DNA from 2 places in the Fictibacillus sp. b24 genome. Region 2 is predicted to be linked to the other one. Evidence: a T-box and tRNA genes for the amino acid it is inferred to sense, from the RefSeq annotation. Region 2 holds a T-box; the other holds one or more tRNA genes.
What was found. The T-box of region 2 lies ahead of argS (arginine--tRNA ligase). A T-box ahead of a tRNA ligase gene usually reads a tRNA of that ligase, here a tRNA-Arg.
Positions count from the first base shown of each region.

Region 1: it encodes a tRNA-Arg, which carries the amino acid that the T-box ahead of argS (arginine--tRNA ligase) is inferred to sense. The anticodon was not compared.

Region 1 covers NZ_JAUCES010000005.1:1,310,250-1,313,672, forward strand. Annotated here, with positions in the region: gene QUF49_RS06630 (XTP/dITP diphosphatase) at 376-1,155, shown strand; gene QUF49_RS06635 (metallophosphoesterase family protein) at 1,140-1,682, shown strand; tRNA gene QUF49_RS06640 (tRNA-Gly) at 1,754-1,827, shown strand; tRNA gene QUF49_RS06645 (tRNA-Arg) at 2,017-2,093, shown strand; gene QUF49_RS06650 (hypothetical protein) at 2,257-2,397, shown strand; gene ilvE (branched-chain-amino-acid transaminase) at 2,646-3,423, shown strand, end outside.
Region 2 covers NZ_JAUCES010000005.1:1,922,987-1,926,409, reverse strand. Annotated here, with positions in the region: gene QUF49_RS09865 (MATE family efflux transporter) at 1-678, opposite strand, end outside; gene QUF49_RS09860 (hypothetical protein) at 766-1,047, shown strand; T-box leader at 1,095-1,302, shown strand; gene argS (arginine--tRNA ligase) at 1,347-3,029, shown strand; gene rarD (EamA family transporter RarD) at 3,135-3,423, shown strand, end outside.

The DNA.
Region 1 (3,423 bases), 610 kb from region 2:
GTCTCACCTGATCACTCGTCCCGCAGGAGTCTCGCGCCTTACACTCCAATCAACTTGTCAATGAAGAATGGACAAACACAAACAAATGAATGAAACAAATTATTTAAAAGAGGGCCAATTAAAGGCTGTTATCTTTTGTAGTTATTGAAAAAATAGTTGATTTTAGTTCTTGTTGTCTCTTTCTAGGGGTGTGCTGTGAGCTGCATTGTCTGCTAGCGAGAAATAGCAGTGAAGGGACTTTTTCGCCTTTTGACCAGTGAAAAGCCTCTCAGGTGGCACCTATTGCAGCAAACTTTTGGAAGGGTTTTTTTAAAAAAGTTTGTGCTTTCACTCCTTATTTTTCTTTTCTTCTTTGACGGTTGAATGGAGTGTAAGATGCGAGACTCCTGCGGGACAGGCGGGCAGGTGAGACACTTATACGTGAAACGTACAAATGTGGCTCACCGCGTGCCCCGCGGAAAGCGAGCATCTGGAACGGAAATCAACTACTTCCATAACGACAAAATTTTACGAAAAGAACTATTTAGAAAACGGAGGTTTTACATAATGAAGATCTTAATCGCTACAAAAAACAAAGGAAAAGTAAAGGAATTTCAATCCATGTTTGAGAATCTTGGGTGTGAGATCCTCTCTTTATCAGATATTGAAGGAAGTCCTGATGTCGAAGAAACAGGAACGACGTTTGAAGAAAATGCTATCTTAAAAGCGGAAACAATCTCTCTCCAGATGAACATACCCGTGATAGCTGATGACTCAGGCTTAGAGATCGATGCTTTGGAAGGAAAGCCTGGCGTTTATTCCGCAAGATATGCAGGGCTGCAGAAAAGTGATGAAGATAATATGAACAAAGTTTTAGCTGAACTTCAAAACGTACCTGAAACACAAAGAAGTGCTCGATTTGTATGTGCGTTGGCTTTCGCAAGGCCGAATAGAAAGACCATTGTTGTAAAAGGTGAATGTGAAGGTGGAATTTTGAGAGAAAAAAGAGGATCTCAAGGATTTGGGTACGACCCTATCTTCTTTGTTCCTGAATTAAATCGTTCTATGGCCGAACTTGCGAAAGAAGAAAAAAATAAAATAAGCCACAGAGCTGTTGCCCTAATGAAACTAAAGAACCTGATCAATGAGGAGGATCTGCTATGGGAAAAGCCTTAATCGTTAGTGATAGTCATGGTTTAACAGATGAATTAGTAACGTTAAAGAAGCGTTTTGACAGTGAAGTTGACTTAATGATACATTGCGGTGATTCCGAATTATCGACAAATGCAGAAGAACTGTCTGGATTTGTAACTGTAAAAGGAAATATGGATTATTTAGGCGATGATTTCCCCAATGAAGCGATTGAACTGTTAGGACAAACATGTATATATATAACACACGGTCATTTGTATGATGTGAAGATGTCATACCTTTCTCTTGCTTATCGAGCCGAAGAAACTGGGGCAAAGATAGCTTGTTTTGGACACTCACATGTTGCTGAAGCCTTTGAACGTGAAGGGATGATTTTCATCAACCCAGGAAGTATAAGACTGCCAAGAGGGACATTTGAAAAGACATATGCAGTTCTTGAGATTGAAGAAGGAATAGTCTCAGTAAGTTTTTATTCACTAGATGGTATACGTATAGATCAGTTATGTAAGACCTTTGGGGAAAAGATAAATAATAAAAATAAAAAAGTTTAAGAAAATGGTTGACTCTTTTTTAGATATCATGTATATTTAGTTATGTCGTCGCGACAAGATCTAAATTGTCTGCGGGTGTAGTTTAGTGGTAAAACAAGAGCCTTCCAAGCTCTGGTCGTGAGTTCGATTCTCATCACCCGCTCCATTTGTTTTTCTCACGTTCAAATGGCACATGAAAAGTTACATCTAAAGTTTACAGATCTTACATTTAAAATGCATGTCATAAAAACATATTTGTATCCACGGTCGACAGGTGGAACAAATCACTGTGTGCCCGCAGCGCATGGTAATTGCGGAAAGCGCATTGCTATGCGGAATGGGCTCCAATACATATGTCCCAGTAGCTCAGCCGGATAGAGCATACGCCTTCTAAGCGTACGGTCGGGAGTTCGAATCTCTCCTGGGACGCCATAATACTTACATACAACAATTATCGACACACCTTATGTCCTCCATTAAAGGACATAAGGTGTGTTTTTTTGTTTGTTAATTTTTTTTTGCTCTTTTCTAAAAGAGGGATGCTGTTGAGGCATTTATTTGAATCACTTCATTGATAAGTTGATTGTAGTGCAGGGTGCGAGACTCCTGCGGGACAGGCGGGCAGGTGAGACACTTGAGAATGAAATGTCCAAATGTGGCTCACCGGCTGCCCCGCGGAAAGCGAAGCACCTGGAACGAAGATCAACTACTTTCAAAACCACCAATGATTGTGTAAGGCTCTTTTTTTATCGCACTAATTGTAAGCGCTTTATAAATGTTTACAATACGTTTTTATATGACTCAATATCCTTATGTCCATGGGAATGTAAGCGTATACAAAATAACTGAAAAGTCAGAATATAATAAAAAAACTATAAATTCATGGTTGACCCTTACGGAATATGGGCGTAATATTGTCAACAATTATTAAGTTATTTTTAAAAAATTCTAATAATTTGAAATGTAAAGAAAAGGAGGATCACGATGCAGGAGCAATGGGTTTACGTTAATGGTGAGTACGTATTAAAGGAAGACGCCAAAGTCTCAGTTTATGATCATGGATTTTTATATGGAGATGGGGTGTTTGAAGGTATTCGTGTTTACAACGGCAATGTATACCGTTTGGACGAACATCTTCAACGTTTATACGAATCGGCTCAATCCATTATGCTTAAAATTCCACACACTAAAGAAGAGTTAACAGACATCATTGTCGAAACGCTCCAGAAAAATGAATATCGTGATGCTTATATTCGATTAGTTATCTCACGAGGAAAAGGAAATTTAGGACTGGATCCTTTCTCTTGCGGCCAGCCGGGTGTCATCGTAATTGCAGAGCAGCTTGCTCTTTTCCCTAAGAAACTATATGAGACTGGCTTAGAAATCATCACGGTGGCAAGCAGAAGAAATCGTCCGGATGTATTAAGTCCTAAAGTAAAATCATTAAATTACTTAAACAATATTTTAGTCAAGATCGAAGCGAGTCTTGCAGGTGTAAGTGAAGCGCTTATGCTAAACGATCAAGGCTATGTGGCGGAAGGTTCAGCTGACAATGTATTTATTATAAAAGGCAATACCATTAAGACGCCTCCAGGTTACTTAGGAGCTCTAGAAGGAATCACGCGAAACGCGATTGTCGAGATTGCACGCGACCAGGGCTACAACATGGTGGAAGAACCGTTTACGAGGCACGATGTTTATGTAGCGGATGAAGTATTCTTAACCGGTACGGCTGCTGAAGTTATAGCAGTTGTAAAAGTGG
Region 2 (3,423 bases):
TAGTTTATAACCTCTAAAAGGATTGAATTTAATAACAATGATTACGGTTATTAAAGCTGTTATCCAATACGTAATCGCGGAAGCAACACCTGCACCAATACCGCCTAATTCTGGGAATCCCGCTTTACCGAAGATCAACAGGTAATTAAAAACAGCATTTACAGGTAATCCAATAAGTGTAATAAACATCGTTATTCTTGTCTGACCAAGTGCATCTATAAAAGAACGCAATGCTCCGTATAAAAAAAGGGGTAGAATACCGCAAGCTAAAGCAATTAAATAGCCTCTTGCTACTTTCTCGACTTCTTGATCTAATGACATAGCTCCTAAAATTGGATTTAAAACCAATGAACCTAGTATGAGAACAATAATCGATACAACAACGGATAAGTATACAGCCTGCATGACGGATCTAGGCACACCTTTAGTATTTTTAGCTCCTTCAAGCTGTGAAACGATAGGAGTTAGTGCCATTAAGATTCCATTTAGCCCTGTAAATATAGGGACCCATAGACTTGATCCAATAGCGACACCTGCTAGTTGATCGGCTCCTGAACGCCCGCTCATTACCGTATCAAGAAAATTCATAGCATATAACCCTAACTGAGTGATTAAAACAGGAACGACTAATAATATGAAACTTTTATATTTATCTCTAAATGAATATGTCTGTATCATCTGCATACTTCCTTTATTGTTTAAACTGTCAATTCAAGACAATGCATTATATCATAAAACATATGTAATCCACGTAAAGGAGTAACTATGAGCGTACAATTTCTTTTTGAAGTTCAATCTGTTCTGCCAGGAGAGCAAGCAGAAGAAAAAATCGTGCTTGTTTCTACAGAACTTTTATATAAAAACAGCGGTGAAACAATCTTTACTGGCGTTATACCTGTAAGGGTATCAAATCATGGAGTTTTTGTTTCAGTATCTGCCATATCTGCAGCATTCACTTCCAAATACTTGCGCACAGAAACACTTTTCAGGTTAAAGCGATATATAAAACAAATGAGAGATTACTTGGATATTGATAAAAAGGAATAAGTTGACTTTTTTCTTTCACCCTCATATAATATGAAAAACTATATGACAGAATATTTATGAAAAAGAGAGTACTCTGTAAAAGTTGTCATAGCGAGCCAGGGTTGGTGAAAGCCTGGTACAACATTCAGACGAAGCGCACTTTGGAAATGTTTGCTTGAAATGATTAGTAGGGCGAACCGGGAACATCCCGTTAACAGATCAAGCGGCCTTTTTAAGGCAACGAGAGTGGTACCGCGGTAATCATCCGTCTCTTCTAGTAACTAGAAGAGGCGGTTTTTTTATTTTGGGAGGGAGAAAGAATGAACGGTAAAAAACAATTTGCCATTTTTCTAAAGAATAAACTGGTTGATGATCGATCGTTGGACCAAATTGAGAAATTAATTGAAAAGCCAAAACAAATCCATCAAGGTGATCTAGCTTTTCCTTGTTTTCAACTGGCAAAGATTCTTAAGAAATCCCCGAATGAAATCGCGAGCGAGCTTGCTACAGGAACTATTCCAGATCAGTTTGAGAAAGCAGAAGCAGCAGGCGGTTATTTAAATGTATTTCTTAATAAAAAAAGGGCAGTTTTAGAGCTTTTAACGAAGATATTACAAGATAAAGAGAATTATGCAGATCATGATTTCGGAAATGAGAAAACAATTGTTTTCGATCTTTCCTCTCCTAATATCGCAAAACCTTTTTCTATGGGCCATCTCCGCTCTACCGTGATTGGCTCCTCATTAGCATCGATCAGCGAGAAATGCGGATACAAAACAGTAAGAATCAACTATATCGGTGATTGGGGTACTCAGTTCGGAAAGTTAATCTGCGCTTACTTAAAATGGGGAGAAGAAGAAAAAGTACGAGCTAATCCGATTGAAGAATTAACAAAGCTCTATGTTCGTTTTCATGAAGAGGCAGAAAACGATCCTTCATTAAATGACGACGGAAGAATGTGGTTCAAGAAATTAGAAGACCATGATCCGCAAGCAACAGAATTATGGATATGGTTTAAAGATGCTTCATTAAAAGCCTTTCAAAAGATTTACGAACTTTTGGATGTACAGTTTGATTCATACAACGGTGAATCCTTTTTTAACGATAAGATGGAAGAAACGGTAGTAGAGCTTCAGAGAAAAAACTTGTTAGAAACGTCAGAAGGTGCTCAAATCGTTAGAATAGGGGACGATATTCCGCCGTGTCTAATTAAAAAGACAGATGGTGCAACTCTTTATGCGACACGTGACCTTACTGCTGCCATCTATAGAAAGAACACATACTCCTTCGATCAAGCCTTCTACGTGGTCGGTCATGAACAGTCATTACACTTTGAACAAGTGAAACGTGTCCTAAAAAAACTTGGCCATGATTGGGCAGATAACATGCACCATGTACCGTTTGGTCTAATCTTACAAGACGGTAAAAAGATGAGCACTCGTAAAGGGAGAACGGTACTTCTTGAAACAGTCCTTATGGAAGCGATACAGTTAGCTGAACAAAACATTCGAGAGAAGAACCCCGAACTCGAAGAACTAAAAACGGTGGCACAACAAGTTGGTGTAGGTGCAGTCATATTTCACGACCTTAAAAATGAAAAAGGAAACGACGTGGAATTTTCCCTTGAGCAAATGCTTAGATTTGAAGGTGATACAGGTCCTTATATCCAATATACAGCCACAAGAATTCAGACGTTATTAAACAAAGGAAACTTTGACGGGGAACTGCCAAAAGAAATTTCAATTGAGGAAGAAAGCTGGGATCTCATTTCTATCTTAAATGATTTTCCTGCAATGGTTGAACAGGCATTCAATCGAAAAGAACCTTCAGTCATTTCAAAATATTTGTTAAAGCTATCTCATAAATTTAATCAATATTATGCAAACAATAAAATTCTAAACAGTCCTGAAACATCCGAAAGATTGGCATTATGTGCGTCCGTCCAGATTGTTTTAAAAGAAGGTCTGCGATTATTAGGGATTCAAACACCAAATCGAATGTAAAAAATGGGTGACTCAGCTGTTTAAGTCGTGTTGCTGGCTAACCTTTTATGTTCCGTTATATAATCTTATAACTTCAACTTATATAAGGGAATCGGGGAACGAACTATGAAAACTGATGAACATACAAAGGGCATATGGTATGCAGCATTATCCTATTTAATCTGGGGTTTTCTGCCTCTTTACTGGAAGCCGCTCGATTTAGTTGGTTCAGGTGAAATTTTAGCACATCGTATCTTCTGGTCATTTTTACTAATGGTCGGTGTAATGATTCTATTAAAAAGGAAAAATACTTTACAAAAAGATTTAAGAGTACTCATTACCAATCGAAAACAATTTTTTTCCGTGTTAACTGCCTCCGTGTTGATTAGCGGAAATTGGGTGATGTATATTTGGG